2 linked regions of the Thermochromatium tepidum ATCC 43061 genome follow. The protein of the gene in region 1 interacts with the protein of each later gene in a pairwise test. Links are inferred from orthologs where the notes say so. Each region holds a gene or a part of one and is shown in the gene's direction. Other genes may lie near its edges.

The links.
Region 2: the proteins of glnK (region 1) and glnL interact in binary tests that used the Escherichia coli proteins (3 or more experiments, as listed by UniProt). The link is inferred for Thermochromatium tepidum ATCC 43061 from one-to-one orthologs.

The regions. Positions count from the first base shown.
Region 1 is NZ_CP039268.1:1,555,289-1,571,050, forward strand. Bases 12,167-14,877 are described here. They hold glnK (P-II family nitrogen regulator), read left to right. Parts: upstream 12,167-13,208; coding sequence 13,209-13,547; downstream 13,548-14,877. Other genes in these bases: E6P07_RS07100 (TorF family putative porin), read left to right, coding at 12,412-13,143; E6P07_RS07110 (ammonium transporter), read left to right, coding at 13,573-14,877. Outside these bases: E6P07_RS13910 (DUF1156 domain-containing protein), read right to left, coding at 1-2,597; E6P07_RS14015 (hypothetical protein), read right to left, coding at 2,594-2,722; E6P07_RS07065 (helicase-related protein), read right to left, coding at 2,783-6,367; E6P07_RS07075 (VanZ family protein), read right to left, coding at 7,326-7,667; E6P07_RS07080 (PilT/PilU family type 4a pilus ATPase), read right to left, coding at 7,719-8,774; E6P07_RS07085 (PilT/PilU family type 4a pilus ATPase), read right to left, coding at 8,797-10,032; E6P07_RS07090 (YifB family Mg chelatase-like AAA ATPase), read right to left, coding at 10,155-11,672; ubiquinone biosynthesis accessory factor UbiK, read right to left, coding at 11,687-11,953; more of E6P07_RS07110, read left to right, coding at 14,878-14,925; E6P07_RS07115 (HD-GYP domain-containing protein), read left to right, coding at 15,183-15,762. UniProt on the Escherichia coli protein: Involved in the regulation of nitrogen metabolism. Regulates the activity of its targets by protein-protein interaction in response to the nitrogen status of the cell.
Region 2 is NZ_CP039268.1:2,189,285-2,194,046, forward strand. Bases 1-2,824 are described here. They hold glnL (nitrogen regulation protein NR(II)), read left to right. Parts: upstream 1-783; coding sequence 784-1,866; downstream 1,867-2,824. Other genes in these bases: glnA (glutamate--ammonia ligase), read left to right, coding at 1-81; E6P07_RS10060 (DUF4124 domain-containing protein), read left to right, coding at 141-650; ntrC (nitrogen regulation protein NR(I)), read left to right, coding at 1,859-2,824. Also shown: more of ntrC, read left to right, coding at 2,825-3,292; E6P07_RS10075 (hypothetical protein), read left to right, coding at 3,331-3,741; argB (acetylglutamate kinase), read right to left, coding at 3,782-4,678.

The DNA.
Region 1 (15,762 bases):
GCGAGGGCGTTGGTGCCGGAGCCGATCATGCGGTTGCCGAGCTCCGTGCGCATCGGCCAGGTGCCGCTGATGGCGAAGCCGGAGCGGATCACCGCGTCGAGAAAGGTCTCCCAGCCGGTCGAGGCGTGAGGGGAGAGGAGTGAGGAGTGAGATTCGGGATCGAGCGCATTACTCTTTTCTCGCTTCTCTTCCCTCACTTCTTGCTGTTTGAAGGCGTAGTAGATGGTGACCGGAAAGGCCGGGTGCGTCTGCTCGGCCAGGCGGTGCATCGCCTGCGTCATGCCGTCGAGGAAGAAGGCCTCGGCCTTCTCCTTGCTGCCGTGCCGATAGGGCGTGGCGACCAACTCCTCGGCCTTGGGCACGGCCAGCGTGGCGAAGAGGTCAGGGAAGACCGGCCGCAGCGAGCGGCGCAACCAGACGTAGAAGAAGTCCGAGAGGTCGGCGTAGCCGATGTTGTCGTAGTAGGGCGGGTCGGTGGAGACGACCTTGCCGACGCTGACTGTCTGCGTCTGAGCATTGCCTTGACGTGCGGAACCGTGATCATGGGCAGGCACTTGTTCGAGTGCCTTCACCATGTTGCCGAGGCTCACCATGTAGTCGCCAGCAGCCTCGCCGAAGACGTTGTTTTCGGCGAAGTCCCAAAGCATCGGAATGGCCTGACGTCCGAACAGGTTGCGGACCTGAGTCTTGGTCACTTCCCATCGGCAGAGTGCGTTGCAGATGTCAGTCAGCCTGCTCAAAGCGATGCCCAAATACACCCCCACCGCCTCCGCATACGCCGTGGCGCCGGTGCCGCCGTCGCGAAGCGGCTGGCCGTCGTCGGGGAGCCCCGCGGCGATGGCGTCGCGCTGGACCCGCGCCATCGCCTCGCCCACCAGGTCCGAGAACGTAGTCAGCGCCACGAGCTGGCGGGGGGTGAAGAGGTCGCTCCAGGTCCTCAGGCCGTAGGGCACGCAGGTCCCACCCGTGAGTCTCGCAGGCACGTCGCCCTCCGGCCTCCACTCCGGCTTCGCCTGCCGCGCCGCCGCCTCGTGCTCCGGCGTCGGCGCGAGATACACCCGCCCGCGCTCACCCTCGGCGACGATCGCCATCAGCCGCGCGCCCATGCGTCCGGCCCGGCCCTCGGCCTTGATGTAATCGCCCGCGATCGGCGTGCCCGACATCAGGCAGCGGAAGTTCGCGCCGCGAGCGAGCTTGGTGCCGTTCTTCGCCGCCTCGGCATCCTTGGGCTTGCCCACCTTCACGGTGAAGCGATAGCCGCCGCCTTCGATCACCGGCTCGACGTAGGCCTCCTTGCCGGCCTTGGTGGAGAGCATGAAGGTCGAGGCGAGAGGCACCTCCACGTGGGCGAAGGCGGGGTTGGGGCTTCTCACCGTGCGCGCCCACAGCCAGGCGATCACGGTGAGCTGCTGGCCGACCAGCGGTTTGAGATCCGGGCGGTCGGCGGCCATCTCTGGCGTCACCTCGATTTTGGGGTAGAGGTGGCCGATGCGGCGCTCGGCCTCGTCGCGCATCCACTGGCCGTAGTGGCGCACGTCCTCGGCCAGCCCCTGCGCGCCTTTCCACTCGCGAGCGAATAGCGTGTAGGACTTAGGACTTAGCGAGGACTTAGGACTTAGCGGGGGTCGCGCATCTTCTTGCGAAGAGTGCTCAGAATCTTCCCCGTCTCGTTCATCAACCCTCTGAGGGTCTGCGTCTTGTCCACTGGAAACCAGCCAAGTTCCTCGCAGAGCGTCAGAAGCGTCTCGGTCTCCGCCAGGGAGCCTTGGGCGATCGCCAAGAAGTGCGCCCGATCCTTCTCTGTCTCCCGAGTCCATCCTTCCGCGATGTTCGCCGGGACCGACGTGGCCGCCCGCGTGATCTGCGAGCGCATTCCGTAGGTCTCTTCCTTCGGCAAATTCGGGGCCAGGCGATAAACTTCTTTCGCAAGGTCCATCGCCTTTTGCCAAACCATCAGTTCTCGATAGTGCAGCCCCATCTCGTCCCCTGCTATATCCTAAATCCTCAGTCCTAGGTCCTAAATCCTGAGTCCTACTTTCTGGATTGACCGGCGGTCGGCCCGCGAACTTCGGCGGGATCTCGATCATCGCCTTGTTGATCAGCACCGCCACCGGGTTCAGGTCGCTGGCGTAGGCTTCGAGCCCGAGCCGCTGCGCCTCCAGCGGCAGCGCCCCGCCACCGGCGAAGGGGTCGTGGAAGGCGGGCAGCTTGTGGCGGTCGAACAGTTCTTTCGCCCGCGGATGGTCCGCATGCTCGGCGCAGGCGCGGCGCCAGCTCTGCCAGATCTCGGCCCGCGCGCGCTCGATCACCTGCTCGTTCGTGGTGTTCTCCCACTGCACCAGGTCCTCGATGATGCGGAACAGCCGCTGGCGCTCCTTTTGCTGCTCGCGCTCGGTCGGAAAGAGGTCGGGGAGGCTCGACGGGTCATCGACCATCTGCGCGAAGATCACCGCCCGCGCCGCGGCCAGCGGGCGGCGCGCCCACCACAAGTGCAAGGTGCTCGGGTGGCCGTGGCGGATCGACTTCTCGCGCGCGGCGGCCTGGTTGATGGCTTCGAGCGGCAGGGCGACTTCGATGAGTTTTTTCTTGGGGGTCATGGGGTCTTGGCCAGGTAGTAACGGCGTCGCGGATCGCGCGGGCCGGTGCCGATTTCACGCACCAGGCCGCGCTCGCATTCGGGGGGCTTGCCCTGCGGGCGGCGGAGCAGATCGTTGGGGGTCATGACCGTGAAATCTACTCTGAAGCCGCGACGGCGATCAAACTTCCGAGCTGCGCGGCCGGGCTAGCGCGGCGCCTCCGCACGGGCCAGCAACTCGGCAAAGTCGTAGTTCACACTCGTAACCCCGAAATCCGGCTCGCGGTTGAACGGCTGGCGCACGTAGTGCACCTTGTGATTCTTGTCGTCGAGAAATTCGACGATGGCGAGGATGAAGTCCTCGGGTTTGTTCAGTGAGTAGAGGATTTCGTTGCGGGTCACCGTGATGGTGGGTGCGCCGGATACCCGGCCTTTCACTTCGATGAAGCGCAGGCGGCCCGTGCCGGGCACGCGGCTTTCGATGTCGTAGCCAAGCTTGTCGAACTCCCGGTCCACGGGTTCAAATCCCAGCCGCCGTTCGACGTCCATGACGATCGCGCGCGCCCGGGCGGCGGCGGCCTGCGTATCGGTGGGCACGGCGCGAGCCGGCGCGGCACGCCCGGCCGCTTTGGCGAGCAGACCCATCGGCACGACGACGACCCCGCCCACCACCACCGGCGGCAGCGCCGAGACCTGGGCCTCGCGGTCCAGTTCGGCGAGTCGCCGCTCGAGACGCGACTGCAGTTCATCGGCCCGGCGGCGTGCCTCCTGCGAGTTGAGCCGCGCGCCGGCCTTGCCCGCCTGTTCCTGGAGCCTGAGCGCTTCGGCGCGGTGGTCCCAGTAGGCGATCTCCTTGGTGAGGCGGTCCTTGACCGCCGTGCGCGTCTTTTCGATCCATGCCAGGCGCCGTTCGCGCACTTCGCGCACGTGCTCGGGAACGACGCTGGCGATGGCATGGCTCTGTGCACGGGCTTCCAGCTCGCGCGTGATCCACGCCATCTCGGGTCGGGCCAGCAGGGTCGCGGCGTCGGGTTCGCTGGCCGCCAGCGGGCGGTAGTCGAGGTAGGGTGCGTAGTTGAGGCGCCGCATGCGACCGTCGGCGTCCATCTCGACGTAGAGCATGCGGCGCGAGATGGTGCGCCGCTCGCCGGCCGCGGTGAGGCTCGCATCCTGAATGGCGTGCTCGAGGAAGAAGAGCACGCGCGGGCTCGTGCCGGAATCGCGCTCGTCCACCAGCACCGTGCCCCGCTTCATCAGGTCGCGCTGGCGCTCGAGCGTCAAGTCCAGCACCGCGTCGAGCAGCGGGTGGCCGGGGCAGACGAACGCGGCGAGCGGCTGGCCCGGGGGCGCGATCAGATCCTTTTCGAAGACGATGCGCTCATAACGCGCGAGCACCGGATCGCCCGCGCCGATGAGGCGGTCGCGGTTGCGTACCAATGCCGGCACGTGGGTGATTTCGTAACGGCGTGGCTCGCGTTGCTTGGAACTGCCGCCGAGTTGCTTGAAGGCTTCGAGAAAGAAGGATTCGATGTAGTGCGGCTGCAGGCGCCGCGCCTCGGCGCGCTCCATGTCTTCGCGGATGCGCTGCACGCGGCTGGCGTCCATGCTGTCATGCACCAGTTGGCGCTCGTCGAGCAGGGATTGCAGGTGGGTCTTGTCCAGCGCCGTATCGAGCACGGTGGTGAGATACGCTTTGACCTCGGGCCGCTCGCCATGACGGATGGCTTCGATCATCAGCTCGCGCAGCGGCCGGCCCTCGAACTGCAGCTTGCCCAGCACATCGAACACCCGGCCGCCCAGCGCACGGCGCGCTTCGTCGAGCTTCTCCAGCAGGCGCCGATAGACGTCGCCCTCGCGCGTGTCCTCGGCCACCAGGTTCCACAGGTAGCAGATTTCGGTCTGGCCGATGCGGTGGATACGCCCGAAGCGTTGTTCGAGCCGGTTGGGGTTCCACGGCAGGTCGTAGTTGACCATGAGGTGCGCGCGCTGCAGGTTGATGCCCTCGCCGGCGGCATCGGTGGCCAGCAGTACCTTGACCTGTGGGTCGTGCTGGAACGATTCCTGCGCCTTGAGGCGCTCTTCGCGGCCGGTGCCGCCGTGGATGACGACCACGGCTTCCTCCCGGCCCAGGAAGCGGCTGATGCGGTCTTGCAAATAGTGGAGCGTGTCGCGGTGTTCGGTGAAGATGACGAGCTTTTGGTGCGGCGAAGGCTTGGGCGGCGGGATTGGGTCCGATCCGTAGGGCGCGGCGGGTTCCTCGGCGCGCAGCCCTGAGGCCAAGGCCGCCGGTGTGAAGATTTCCCCCAGCAGGCTGGCCAGTTCCGTCCACTTGGTATCGCTGCCGCTGCGACGCACGGCGAGCGCCTGGGCTTCGAGTGTTCGGAGCATATCAATCTCGATGCGCAGTTCCGGGATAGTGCGCGCGGCGGTGGCCTGGTCGAGGATTTCTTTTTCGAAGGCCTCGACTTCGTTGTCCGGGGCGTCTTCAAGGTCGTCGATGTCTTCGGCGCTGAGCTCGGCAACTGCCGGCAGTGTCGGTGACGCTTGCCCCGCGCGTTGCAGGATTTCGAGTTCGCCAAGACGCGACTCCAGCCTCTCGCGGCGTCGGCGCAAGGACTGGTAGATCGCTTCCGAAGACGAGGCTAGACGCCGTTGCAGGATGGTCAGCGCAAACCCCACGGTGCCGGCGCGCTTGTCGTTCTCCAGCGCTTCGGCGCGGTTGAACTCGTTGCGCACGTATTCGGTGACGGCCGTGTAGAGCGCCGCCTCTTGCGGCGAGAGGCGGTAGGGCACGGTATAGGCGAGGCGCGGGGGAAACAGCGGCGTGCCGTCGGACTTGCGCAGGTCTTCCTTAACCATGCGCCGCATGAGATCCGACACATCGGCGGAGTGCACGCCGTCGCGGTATTTGCCCTCGAAGCGGTCGCCATCGAGCAGAGCCATGAAGAGCTGGAAGTCGGCCTCTTTGCCGTTGTGCGGGGTGGCCGTCATCAGCAAGAGGTGGCGCGTGAGGCCGCCAAGCAGTTGGCCCAGCCGATAGCGCTTGGTGTATTTGATCTCGCCGCCGAAATACGCAGCCGACATTTTGTGCGCTTCGTCGCAAACCACGAGGTCCCAGCGGCACTCGGGCGCTTGCAGTTTCCGCTGCACGTCTTCATCGCGCGCGAGCTTGTCGAGCCGGGCGATGACCAGGTTGGTCTCCATGAACCAGTTGCCGGTGCGCGCTGCTTCGAGCTTGTCGTTGGTGAGGATCTCGAAGGGCAGGTGAAAGCGCCGGTAGAGCTCGTCCTGCCATTGCTCGGCCAGACTACCTGGGCAGACGATCAGGCAACGCTGCAAGTCGCCGCGCGCGACCAGTTCCTTGATGAGCAGACCGGCCATGATGGTCTTGCCGGCGCCGGGGTCATCGGCGAGCAGAAAGCGCAAGGGCTGACGCGGCAGCATCGCCTCATAGACGGCCGTAATCTGGTGCGGCAGCGGCTCGACGATGGAGGTATGAACGGCGAGCACCGGGTCGAAGAGATGCGCCAGCCGGATGCGCTGGGCTTCGGAGACCAAACGGAAGAGCGCGCCATCGCCATCGAAACTCCACGGGCGGCCTTGTTCGACGAGTTCCAACGAGGGTTCGCTGTCGCGATAGACGAGCTGGTTGGCCACCCGCCCGTCGGCGGTTTTATAGGTCAGCTCCAGCGCTTCGGAACCGAACCACTGCACGCTGACCACGGTGACCAGCGCGTCGGGGACGATGCCGCGCACGATCGTATGGGGCTGGAGTCGTTCGAGTTTCATCATCGCGCTGTGTTTCTGCTCTCGCCTAACCCGCCACCATCAGCACCAGCGCCCGCCAACGGGCCGCGTCGCGCAGAACCCGCCACAGCGTCGTCAGGTGATGTTCGTGACCGGCTTCCGGATGCACAGCGAGCGCCATCAACGCGCACCTGGCCGAGCGCGGCCTGTTTGTTGATGCGCCAGGGCACCATCGTGGACGCCATGCTCATTGCCGCGCCCAGCTCCACCAAGAACCACACGGGTGAGCGCGACCCCGAGATGCACCAAACCAAGAAGGGCAACCAGTGTCACTTCGGGATGAAGGCCCACGTCGGGGCGGATGCGAAGTCGGGCCTGGTGCACACGGTAATGGGTACGGCGGCCAACATCAATGATGTGACCCAGGCGCATGCCCTGCTGCATGGCTAGGAGTCGGATGTCTTTGCCGATGCGGGCGATCGGGGCGTGGACAAGCGTGAAGAGGTCCAGCGCCAACACCCGAATGTGTGCTGGCATGTGGCCATGATGCCGGGCAAGAGACGCAGACTGACCAAAGACAGCCCTCTGGGGGTCGTCCTTGACCGGCTCGAACAGACCAAGGCCCGCATCCGGCCAAGGGTGAGCATGCGTTTCACGTGATCGAGGATCTGTTTGGACATCCGCAAGACCCGCTATCGCGGCCTGCTCAAGAACACGCACCACCTGCACACGCCCTTTGCACTGGCCAATGTGGTGCTGGCTGGCAGGCTTGGCCTGCGCCCACGGGGGCAAAGTGCGCCCTGATGGGTGCAGAGAGGCCCGCTGCAGCCCCCATTGGGGGGCAAATGAGGGCCCCGTCCGGGGCGATTGAGCCAAAAGAGCGCTCATTGCACACGGGTTGATCAGTTTCGGGTGCCAAGCATCAAGGGCGGCGGTGTGAGGCAGTTGTTCAGCGTTTCCCTAAGCGGTTTAATGGGGTGAGCGAAGCCAGGGTTGATCGCTTCTACTGAGTGAGGAGCCACCTAAATCCCGAGTAGAGCCCAAGCCCCAAGCCATCGGCCAGCAGATCGAGCCAAGAGGCGTCGCGATACGTCAATCCAGATTGCAACGCCTCGATGAGCAGGGCGTAACCGAGCAACCAGCCCCAGCGCATCCAGGCCCGGGCGCGCCCCGGCCAGCCGCCGTCGGCGAGCCAGGCCAGCACCAGGAAGGCCAGCAGATGATTGGCCTTGTCATCGCCGAGCCCAGTCACCGGTCTGACGGGGGCCAGGGCCAGATAGAGCACGGCCAGCAGACAGACCACCAGGGCGAGGCGATAGAGCGGCTTGGGGCTCTCGCAAGACATGCCTACCTCAAGCAGCCAGTAACGGCGAGATTCAGATTCAGCCATAACGGATCAGCCAAAATGGATCTTCGCCTCCAGATTGGGCGCCGAATCGGCATTGGCCAGCGCCTCTTCCAGGGTGATGGTACCAGCGTTGTAGAGCGCCAACAGCGCATCGTCAAAGGTGCACATGCCGCCGGCGGTGCTCTCCTGCATCGCCTCGTTAATGGATTCGACCCGTCCGTCGCGGATCAGGTCGGCGATGTGCGGCGTGTTGACGAGGATCTCGATCGCCGCGCAACGCGAGCCGTCCTTGGTGCGCACCAGACGCTGCGACAGGATGGCGCGCATATAGACCGAAAGATCCATGAACAGCGTCTTGTGCATCTCCTGCGGAAACAGGTTGATGATGCGTTCCAGCGCCTGATAGGCATTGTTGGCATGCAGGGTCGAGATCGCCAGATGGCCGGTGCCGGCCAGCTCGATGGCTGCCTCCATGGTTTCGCGAGTGCGGATCTCACCGATCAGCACCACGTCCGGGGCCTCGCGCAGCACGCTCTTGAGGGCATTGGCATAGCCCTTGGTGTCGATGCCGATCTCACGCTGGCTGACGATGCACTGCCGGTGTCTGTGGGTGAATTCGATCGGATCCTCGATGGTGACGATGTGTCCAGTCGAATGGCGGTTGCGGTGGTCGATCATGGCCGCAAGCGTGGTCGACTTGCCCGAGCCTGTCGCCCCAACCATGAGGATAATCCCACGTTTGTGCATGATGAGCTCAGAGAGGATCGGCGGTGCCTTCAGTTCTTCGAGCGTCGGCACCTCGGACCGGATATAGCGCAACACCATCGCCGGGTGGCCACGCTGGAAATAGGCGTTGACACGAAAGCGCGCCCTGCCTTCGAGCGCAATGGCAAAGTCGAGTTCGCGCTCGCGTCTTAGTTCCTCGATCTGCTCGGGGGTCATGATGCCCTCGATGGCCTGGTGACAGGCGTCGGCAGTCAATACCGTCTCGCCGACCGAGCGGATGACGCCCTCGATCTTGATCTTGACCTGGGTGCCTGGGGCGAAGAACAGGTCCGATGCCTTGTGCTTGATCATGAGCTCGAGATACGGCTTGATATCCATGGCGGCTTACCGTCGCAGCGCGTTATCGATTCGGCGTGAAGGGTGTCGGCGGGTCTTCGATGGTCGAGACTGGCGAGGGCCCACCGAATCTATTCGAATCCGGATCGTCCTCCTCGTCCTCGTCGTTGAGGATCGACAGGGCTTCAGTCCCGCTGAAATGATCCTTCTCGCGTGCGCTACGGCCTTCGAGCTTGATCGCTAGACGCAGACCATTCATGGAGTCGGCGTTGCGCAGGGCGTCTTCGTAAGAGATCTTCCCGGCCTCATACAGATCGAACAGCGCCATGTCGAAGGTCTGCATCCCGAGTTCGCGCGATTTCTTCATAACCGCCTTGATGCCGCCGACGTCGCCCTTGAAGATCAGATCCTGGATCAGAGGTGAGTTGAGCATGATCTCGACGGCGGCGATACGCCCACCATCGGTGCAGGGCAGCAGACGCTGCGAGATGATCGCCTTCAGGTTGAGCGAGAGATCCATCAGCAGCTGAGCGCGGCGCTCCTCGGGGAAAAGGTTGATGATGCGGTCGAGTGCCTGGTTGGCGCTGTTGGCGTGCAGCGTCGAGAGACAGAGGTGTCCGGTCTCGGCGAAGTTGATCGCATGTTCCATGGTTTCGCGGGTGCGGATCTCGCCGATCAGGATCACGTCCGGGGCCTGACGTAGGGTGTTGACGAGGGCGGCGTCCCAGCTCTCGGTGTCGACCCCGACCTCGCGCTGGGTCACCAGACAGTTGATATGCGGGTGCACATACTCGACCGGATCCTCGATAGTGATGATGTGACCATAGCTGTTGGCGTTACGATGACCGATCATGGCCGCCAGGGAGGTGGACTTACCCGAACCCGTACCGCCGACCATGAGTACCAGGCCGCGCTTGTTCATCACGATCTCCTTGAGCACCGGCGGCAGTTTGAGCTCCTCGATGGTCGGGATGTTGGAGTTGATGGTACGCAACACCGCGCCCGAGAGCCCCTGTTGCACGAAGGCATTGACGCGGAAGCGTCCAATACCCTTGGGGCTGATGGCGAAGTTGCACTCCTTGTGGGCATCGAAGTCGCGCACCTGGCGATCGTTCATGATCGAACGCACCAGGATGTTGGTCTGCTCGCCAGACAGCGTCTGCGTGCTCATCGGCGTCATGCGTCCGTGGATCTTGCAGGCAGGGGGAAATCCGGCGGAGATGAAGAGATCGGACCCATTCTTCTGCATCATCTTGCGCAAACAGTCGAGCATGAAATTTGCGGCTTGCTGACGGTCCATAACGCCCCCCTGATGTTAGGTTACGACGATCGGCGATGATGGTCGCGCATCCGATACCGAGGTGCACCGGCGCGCGTTGCCCTGCTAGATCCTAAATCTAGCAGAGCGGAAATGGCGCCGACTCAAACTTTGACGCCCCGATCGAGCCGGCGGTAACCAATGGCCTCGCTCAGATGTGTCGTGTCGATGCGCTCGGCGCCGCCCAGGTCGGCGATGGTGCGCGCCACCTTGAGAATCCGGTGATAGGCGCGCGCCGAGAGCGCCAGTCGTGTCAGGGCCTGCTCGATCAGCTTCCGTCCCGCGGCATCGAGCGCACAGTCGCGCTCGATCTCGGCGGGCATCAGCTCGGCATTGGACTTGCCAGCGCGCGCCAGCTGTCGTTCGTGCGCCGCCATGACACGGGCGCGCACCTGGGCCGTGGTCTCGGTCGCGCGCGCCGCCGGTCTGGTGAGCTGCTCCACGTCCAGGCGCAAGACCTCGACATGCAGATCGATGCGATCGAGCAGCGGACCGGACAGACGCCGGCGGTAACGCGCCACCTGGTCTGGACTGCAACGGCAGCGCCCGGTACTGTCGCCCAGATAACCACAAGGACAGGGATTCATGGCCGCGACCATCTGGAACCGCGCAGGGAAACGCACCTGACGTGCCGCACGCGCGATGTCGATCCAGCCCGCCTCCAGCGGCTCGCGCAGCACTTCCAGCACCCGACGATCAAACTCAGGCAGCTCGTCGAGAAAGAGCACGCCATGATGCGCCAGGGAGATCTCGCCCGGTCGTGGCTGGGTGCCACCGCCGACCAGGGCCGCCGCCGAGGCCGTGTGATGCGGTGAGCGGAAGGGGCGCTCCAGCCAGCGCGACGGATCGAAGGGGTCACGCCCACCGACCGAGCGGATCGTCGCTGCCTCCAGCGCCTCGGATTCGCTCAAGGGCGGCAGCAACCCGGGCAGGCGCATCGCCAGCATGGACTTGCCGGCACCGGGCGGCCCGATCATCAGGATCGAGTGCCTTCCGGCGGCAGCGATCTCCAACCCGCGCTTGCCGTGCTCCTGACCGCGCACATCGGCCAGATCCGGATAGACAGGCTGGGCCTGGATGCGTTCTGAGCCAGATTGGAGCGGCAGTGGCTCAATCCCGTCGAGATGGGCGCAGACCGCGCGCAGATGCGTGGCCGGGCGCACCTCGAGCCCCTCGACCAGGGCCGCCTCGGCAGCATTGGCGCGGGGCAGGATCAGCGCCCGCCCAGACGCGCGGGTCGCCAAGGCAATGGGCAGCACACCCTGGACCGGACGCAACTCGCCGGAAAGCGCCAACTCGCCGATGAACTCATAGCGTTCGAGCGTCTCGGTCTGGAGCTGGCCTGAGGCCCCCAGGATACCGAGCGCGATCGGCAGATCGAAACGCCCGCCCTCTTTGGGCAGATCCGCAGGTGCGAGATTGATCGTGACCCGCCCATTGGGGGTCTGGAATTTGTTGTTGACGAGCGCGCCATGCACCCGGTCCTTGCTCTCGCGCACCGCCATCTCGGGCAGACCGACGATCGATATCGCCGGCAGTCCGCCCGAGAGCTGAACCTCGACCGTGACCGGCGGCGCCTCGATCCCAAACCGCCCACGGCTGTAAAGGATACAGAGGGCCAAGACCCGCCCCGCAATCAGCCGGTTCGATCCCCGGACGCCGCCAAGGCTTGCTCCAGGGCCGCCACCCGCGACTCCAGCATCGAAAGCTTCGCGCGCGTGCGCGCCAGCACCGCCGACTGCACGTCGAACTCCTCACGCGTGACCAGATCGAGACGCGACAGCCCCGCTTCCAGCGATGCGCGTAGATTGCGGTTGATATCCTCCTGCAAGACCTGGAGCCCCTTCGGCATGGCCGAAGACAGGCGCTGGAACAGATCATCGAAGTGTTTTGGGTCCAACATCGTCTGAAGACCTTAAATGGGCTTGGAATAGAGAGCTAGGATCGAAAGCGACCTCGATCGGGCATTATAGGGGCGTGTTCGCGAACCGTCTTGCATTTAGCCCCGCTCCACGAACGAGCATCCACCCGACTCGACCGGGCCAGCACGCCTCATGTTGGTGCAACCATCTGGTGTGGCCTTCGCACATGAGGCTAAAAAGCATCCAAGCAGACGCGCTAAAGCCGCCTGAAACCAAGACGCCACGGCCTTCAGGAATCCTTCCCAGACCTTGGTGACATCCCGGCCAGGCCGCACCGCCCGGCGGTCAAATCCAGGTTTTGATGATCGATGGCATGTTCTCTGCTTTGTTTGGCGATAGGCAGCCGGGACCACCTGGATCGAACCGTCCTTTGCTCGAGCCGAAGACGTCCCTGATCGACCAACCCCATCCAACGACAACCCAGCACGAGGGAACCTCCATGAAGACACAGAGAATAAGCGCGCTCGTTGCATCCGGCCTCCTAGTCGTGGGCGCGAGCGCCTCGCAGGTCGCACTCGCTGCAAAAACGCACTCGGTCAGCGCCAACCTCGGCGCCGTCAGCAACTACATCTGGCGCGGCCAGAGCCAGACCCAAGATGGTCCGGCCATCCAGGGCGGTCTGGATTATGCCCACGAGAGCGGTTTTTCGGCCGGCACCTGGGTCTCGAACGTGGACTTCGGCGACGACATCAATGACATCAACTATGAGCTCGATTTCTACACGGGATTCGGCGGCTCGATCAGCGACGACTTAAGCTACGCACTCAAGCTCATCTACTACGCCTATCCAGACGGGCGCGATTCCGACTTTTCCGAGATCGGGGCAAGCGCCACCTACAAGTGGCTGACCGCCGGCGTCGATTACACCCTCTATGGTCAGGCCGACGATGCCGATGGCGTCGCCGACGGCGAGTCGACTTACATCGAGGGCGATCTCTACTACCACGCCAGCCTCGATTTCGAGCTGCCCTTTGAACTGGGTCTGAGCCTACGCGGCGGCTATTACGACTTCCGCTACAACGAGGGCGGCAACGACTATGCACACTGGGGTGTGACGCTCAGCCGCAAGGCTGGTGACTTCGGTACCTTCAGCCTCAACTACGACCAGATCGGACGCGACACCTATGACGACGACCCCAGGGTCTGGGTCGGCTGGCTGAAAGAGTTCTGAGCGCGTTCGCCTTAGTCGTCTGGGTGTCCAAGCCTTGGGTTCCCACTGCAAGGAGTCAAACCACCATGAAACTGGTTTCAGCCATCATCAAACCCTTCAAGCTCGATGACGTGCGTGAGGCGCTCGGCGACCTCGGCGTCTCCGGGATCACGGTCACCGAGGTCAAGGGCTTCGGTCGCCAGAAGGGCCACACCGAACTCTATCGCGGCGCCGAATATGTCGTGGACTTCCTGCCCAAGATCAAGGTCGAGATCGCCGTCGAAGATGCCAGGGTCGATCAGGTGATCGAGGCCGTCAGCAAGGCCGCGCGCACCGGCAAGATCGGCGACGGCAAGATCTTTGTCTTCGCGCTCGATCAGGTCATCCGGATCCGCACCGGCGAGACCGGCGCGGACGCACTCTGATCAAGACTTTATTGAGAGTTCTAATATGAGATCGACGCCCTTTTCCAAACGCCTCCGACTGCTGCTTGCGGTCGGCTTGGGACTCGTGCCCTTCCTGGTTCTGGGTCAGGAAGAAACGCCAAGGCTCGACTCCGGCGATACGGCCTGGATGCTGACCGCCACTGCGCTGGTGTTGTTCATGACCATCCCCGGGCTGTCGCTGTTTTATGCCGGTCTGGTGCGTGCCAAGAACGTCCTATCGGTACTCATGCAGTGCTTTGTCATCACCGCCATGATGAGCCTGCTGTGGGCCATCTATGGCTATAGCCTGGCCTATACCGACGGTGGCTCCTTGCAGTGGCTCATCGGCGGCTTCGAGAGGCTCTTCCTCTCGGGCCTGACGATCGACTCGATCAACGGCACCATCCCAGAGTCGCTCTACATGACCTTCCAGATGACCTTTGCCATCATCACCCCAGCGCTCATCGTCGGCGCCTTTGCCGAGCGCATGAAGTTCTCGGCCATGCTGGTGTTCATGGCGCTGTGGTTGACCCTGGTCTATGTCCCGATCTGGCACTGGGTGTGGGGCGGTGGCTGGATCGCCAATCTGGGCGCCATCCTTGGATTCACCGCGGAAGGCGGCGGCGCGATCGATTTTGCCGGCGGCACCGTGGTCCACATCAATGCCGGTATCGCTGGTCTGATGGCTGCGCTCGTACTCGGTCCACGCAAGGGCTATCCGGGAACCGCCATGCCGCCGCACAACCTGGGTCTGACCGTGATGGGGGCCTCGATGCTCTGGATCGGCTGGTTTGGCTTCAATGCGGGTTCGGAACTCGCTGCCGACGGCACCGCCGGCATGGCGCTGACGGTCACCCAACTGGCCACGGCCACGGCAGCCCTGACCTGGATGTTCGCCGAGTGGATCAATCACGGTAAACCCTCGGTGTTGGGTATCGCCACCGGGGCGGTCGCCGGGCTGGTCGCCATCACCCCGGCCTCGGGTACCGCCGGCCCCATGGGGGCGATCGCCATCGGCTGTGCCGGTGCTTTCTTAGCCTTCATCGCCTCAACCAAGCTCAAGCGCAAACTTGGCTACGACGACTCGCTCGACGTCTGGGGCGTGCATGGCGTGGCCGGTATCGTCGGCGCCATCCTGACCGGTGTCTTCGCCTCCCCGCTCCTGGGCGGCTCGGGTTTGGCCGAAGGCATCGAGACCATGGGGGCCCAGGTGCTGATCCAGATCGTCTCGGTCCTGGCGACCCTGGTTTATGGCGGCGTGCTCAGTTTGCTGATCCTGCTGACAGTGAAGTCCACCCTGGGTCTGCGCGTCACCGAGGAAGAGGAGACCATGGGCCTGGATCTGTCACAGCACGACGAGCGCGGCTACATCCTCTAATCGGCGCCCAAGGGCGGTCGGCGCTATCCGTCCACACTCCCGAGATCGGGGTGCCTTCATCATGCCTCGACTGTTGTTGTGATTTTGGGGCCATTCGGCCCCATTCTTTTGTCCATCAGAGCCATGTAAGCCAGTGCCTGCTTCATCGCCCTTGTTCGCGCGCAACCAATCGATCAAGATCGGGACTTACCACAAGGAGCACAGTTTGACCATGCCGGTTTAGAATACGGACGTCGCTATCCATCAGCGCCCCGACCATGTCAACACTCGACGGTGACGCCATCCAACCGATATCCGAACTGAAGCCTGTGGATCTATGGCCGGCGCTGCATCGACGGCTCCAGAAACTCAGTCCCGACTCCGTCAATGGTCCGGATCTCCAAACTCAACTTGCTCGGCTCGAAAGCACGCTGACCCAAGCCCTGGCGGAACATCCCGATGACAGTCTGTTCGTACTCGTACAGATGCTTCATGATCCACGCCATGGTTATAGTGTCTCTCATGCACTGCTAGCGGCTGTGACCTGTCAGCTGGTGGGTCCGCCCGCCGGCATCCAGGGCGAACGACTCCAGGCGCTGACTCGGGCCGCGCTGACGATGAATATCGCGATGCGTGCCTTGCAGGATCAGCTCACGGCTCAGGTCCGGCCCCCGGATGTCGAGCAACGCCGCGCGATCGAGCAACACCCGATCGAGGGTGCCAAGAGCCTGCGTCGGCTGGGGGTGAGCGACGAGACCTGGCTGTCTCTGGTCGAAGAGCATCATGAGACCCCGGATGGCCGTGGCTATCCGCGGGGCAAGCCAGTGCGCGATTCGCTGCAGCATCTGCTGCGCATGA
Region 2 (4,762 bases), 620 kb from region 1 along the record:
ATCGATCTCAAGATGAAGGAGGTCACGCGCGTTCGGATGACGACCCATCCGGTCGAGTTCGATATGTACTACAGCCTCTAAATCTCTCCAAATAAGGGGGGCTGTTCGGATCGGCACGCTTGGGCTAATCTTTACGGACCATGCTCAACGCCGCGCCGATCCTAGTCTTGCTATTGTTTTGCGCGCCTTCCAGCGCCGCGGTCTACCGTTGGCTCGATACCGAGGGTAAAGTCTATTATTCCGATCGTCGGGTATCGAACGCCGATCGACTCAATGTGGAATCTGGCAGTGTCACTGAGGCCAAGCCCGCCCAATTGGGTCCAAGCTCGCCCGACGAGCCCTATCTCGGACCCTATACCGCGCTTGAAATCCTCGCCCCAGGCGAGCAGACGACCCTGTCTGAATCCGGTATACCGCTGAGCCTGCGACTCGATCCAGCCCTGATCGAGGGCCACCGTCTGTTGCTGTTGGTCGATGACCAGGCTCTACCGGTCGAGGCGACCCAGACCCAGTTCAGGCTGACGGGGCTCGGTGCCGGGACACACAGGCTTCAGCTCCAGATCCGCGGGGCCGACGATCGGAGCGTCGCCCAGTCCGCCCCCACCACCTTCCGAGTCAGCGAACCCAGGGCGCCTGGTCAACTCCCCTGATCAGTGGGTTCCGTGTTCATGACGGTCATGTGCGCCTGGATCCAAGACTGGTGCCGTATTTGCTTGTCTCGTCAACAACGGTCGCTCCGCCAGAAGTGGTCGGTGCGGCCAATCACGATTCGGGATCCAATGGATGACGACTCATGCGACCAAGCCGACGCTCGAGCGCCGGATCCTCGATCATCTTAGCACGTCCGTGATGCTGTTCGACGCCGAATTGCGTCTTACCTATCTCAATCCGTCCGCCGAGGTTCTGTTTGAGGTCAGTGCGCGTCATCTGCTGGGGGAGCCGGCCGCGCGTCTGCTGCCCTGTCCGGACGCAGACATCGAGGAGCGTCTGAGCAAGGCGTTAGCCTCCGGTCATCCCTTCACCGAGCGCGAGATCAACCTCTTGATCGGCGACGGACGCACCAAAACGGTGAACTACACCGTCCTACCCTTACACCCTGTGGAGGCAGAACAGGAGTTGCTGGTCGAGCTCTATCAGGTCGACCGTCAGCTTCGGATTACGCGCGAGGAACAGCTGCTGTCACAACATCAGGCGACTCGGGCCTTGCTGCGCGGTCTGGCCCATGAGATCAAGAACCCGCTCGGTGGGCTGCGCGGCGCCGCCCAGCTCCTGGAACGCGAACTGCCGGAGGCCGCCTTGCGCGAATACACCCGCATCATCATCGACGAGGCCGACCGCCTCCAGGCGCTGATGGACCGCATGATTGGTCCGCATCACCTGCCGCCGCGCCGCGCGCTGGTGAACATCCATGACGTGCTGGAACATGTGCGAACACTCATCCTGGCCGAGTCGCCCCAAGGCCCATTGGTCCAGCGCGACTATGACCCGAGTCTCCCGGATCTCAACGCCGATCGTGATCGTTTGATCCAGGCGCTGCTCAACCTGGCGCGCAACGCGGCCACCGCCGCCGGTCCGCACGGCTGTCTGCAATTCAAGACGCGGGTATTGCGCCAATTTACCATCGGCAGCCGCCGTCACAAATTGGTGCTCCAGGTGCAGGTCCGGGACAATGGACCGGGCATCCCCGACGAGATCTGCAGCCGCATCTTCTATCCCATGGTCTCAGGCCGCCCGGACGGGACCGGGCTTGGGCTCTCGATCGCCCAGGAGCTCATCCATCAGCATGGCGGCCTGATCGCGTGTGAGAGCCGCCCGGGCGATACCGTCTTTCATGTCTACCTACCCTTGGAGCCGAGCTGTGACTAGGGTGCCGCATGTCTGGGTCATCGACGACGACCGCTCGATTCGCTGGGTGCTCGACCGTGCCCTGCGCAAGGCCGGGATGCAGGTGACCTGCTTCTCCGATGGGGTTGGTATCCTCGAATCGCTCCAGCGCGAGCAGCCCGATGTGATCCTCACCGACATCCGGATGCCGGGGATCGATGGGCTAGAACTGCTGCGTCAGGTAAAGGGCCGCTATCCGGGGCTACCCGTGATCATCATGACTGCGCACTCGGATCTCGACAGCGCGGTCTCGGCCTTCCAGGGCGGGGCGTTCGAATATCTGCCCAAGCCGTTCGATCTCGACGAGGCCGTCGCCCAGGTCAGCCGGGCCTGCCGGCGTGGACGGGAAGAGCGCGTCGAGGAGGTCAGTGTCACGCGCGGACCGGACATCATCGGCGCGGCGCCGGCAATGCAGGACGTCTTTCGCGCCATCGGGCGCCTGGCGCGTTCCAATATCACGGTGCTCATCACGGGCGAATCGGGCACTGGCAAGGAGCTGGTCGCCCAGGCACTGCATCGTCACAGCCCCAGGAGCGAGCGACCCTTCATCGCGCTCAACATGGCGGCCATCCCACGCGATCTGCTGGAATCTGAGCTGTTCGGTCACGAGCGCGGCTCCTTCACCGGCGCCCAGGCACGACGCGAGGGTCGGTTTGAGCAGGCCGATGGCGGCACCCTGTTCCTCGACGAGATCGGCGACATGCCCGCCGAGTTGCAGACCCGGCTGCTGCGGGTGCTGGCCACAGGCGAGTTCTATCGGGTCGGTGGCATGGCGCCGATCAAGGTCGATGTGCGCATCATCGCGGCGACGCATCAGAACCTCGAACACTTGGTGCGCGAGGGGCGCTTTCGCGAGGACCTGTTCCACCGGCTCAACGTCATCCGCCTCCAGCTCCCGGCCCTGCGCGACCGGCGTGAGGACATCCCGTTACTGATGCGTCACTTTCTGGTGCAGGCCGCGCGCGAGCTGGGCGGCGAGCCCAAGGTACTCCTGCCGGACGCGGTCGACCGGCTCCAGCAGCTCGACTGGCCGGGCAATGTGCGACAATTGGAAAACACCGCCCGCTGGCTGACCGTCATGGCCTCCGGCAAGCATATCCATGCCGAAGACCTGCCGACCGAGCTCCAGTCCGATCCGGGTGAGGGGGTCCGCGATCAGCCCTGGGAACAGGGCCTACGCCACTGGGCGCGGCAGCGGCTCAAGGATGGACGCGAGGGGTTACTCGACACGGCCTTGCCCGCCTTCGAGCGCATCCTGATCCAGGTCGCGCTCGAACACACGGGCGGTCGGCGTCAGGACGCCGCCCGGCTCCTGGGGTGGGGACGCAACACCCTGACGCGCAAGCTCAGGGAGCTGGGTCTGGACGCGGAAGAGGCCCCAGACGTTGTCAGTGAGCCAGGTGGGTAAGAGCGCTACCCTGGTTGTCAGAGATAAGGAGGACCGCGTTGGACAGCACCAGTATCGAACTCAAGGGCTCCGAGATCGAGTCGATCGACCATGACGGCGATCGCGTCGAGATCCGCTTTTCACGCGCCTATCTGATCAAGACGATGACGGGCTCGGTCGAACGCACGCGCTGGTGGCAGGCCGGCAGCCTGGTGATCGAGGGGGCCGAGGTCGCCGAACGCCCGCCGCAAGGTCCCTTGGTCTGCGCCGGCGGCGATCTCGACGAGAACGTCTACACCTACCGCGACATGATCCCGATTCCATTCGAGAGTCGTGGTCATATCCGGTGTGCGCTGAGGTTCGAAGGGACCGAGTCGAGGCTCGTCGTCACCGGGAACGCCGCCCGACTGAGGATGCTCGATGTCCCCAAATACATCGAGCATCTGCGCCCAGGGAAGGGTGGGTCCTGAACCCGCCCCTACAACCCTGCCATTGTGCGGTGGGGCCGTGTCAGCGCCCTCGAATCAGGGTACCGACGCCAGTATCCGTGAAGAGATCGAGCATGACGGCGTGCTCCACCCGACCGTCGATGATGTGCGCCGACTTCACGCCCGATTGCACGGCCTCGATGGCACAGCGGATCTTGGGCAGCATGCCCCCCTGGATCACGCCCTCATCGATCAGCGCCTGGACGCGCCCGACATCGAGCTCGGGGATGAGCTGACCCTGGGCATCGAGCAGACCGGCGGTGTTGGTCAGGAGCAAGAGCTTCTCGGCCCGCAGCACCTCGGCTATCTTGCCGGCGACCAGGTCGGCATTGATGTTGTAGGAATGACCATCGGCGCCCACCCCGATCGGGGCAATGACCGGGATGAAGTTGCCCTTGGTCAGCATATGGATGATGGCCGGATCGATGCTCTCGACCTCGCCGACATGGCCTAAGTCGATGATCTCGGGGGCCTGGAGTTCGGGGGCATCGCGCGTGATGAGCAGCTTGCGCGCGCGGATCAGATCGCCGTCCTTGCCGGTCAGGCCCACGGCCGCGCCGCCGTGCCTGTTGATGAAATTGACGATCTCCTTGTTGACCAGGCCGCCGAGGACCATCTCGACCACGTCCATGGTCTCGGCGTCGGTCACGCGCATCCCCTGCACGAACTCGCTCGTCTTGCCGAGCCGGTTCAGCAACGAACCGATCTGCGGCCCACCGCCGTGCACGATCACCGGGTTGATGCCGACGAGCTTCATCAGCACCATGTCGCGGGCGAAGCCCTCCTTCAGCGCCGCATCGACCATGGCGTTGCCGCCGTATTTGATCACCATGGTCTTGCCCTGGAAGCGCTTGATGTAGGGCAGGGCCTCGATCAGGACGTGGGCGATGGTCTGGGCACGTTCGGTTGGCAGTGACATGACGGCGGGACTCGCGATTGGAAAGGATTGACAGGGTGTTCAGGATCAAGCCCCATGCTGGGAGGCAGGGGCGAGCTGCGCGCC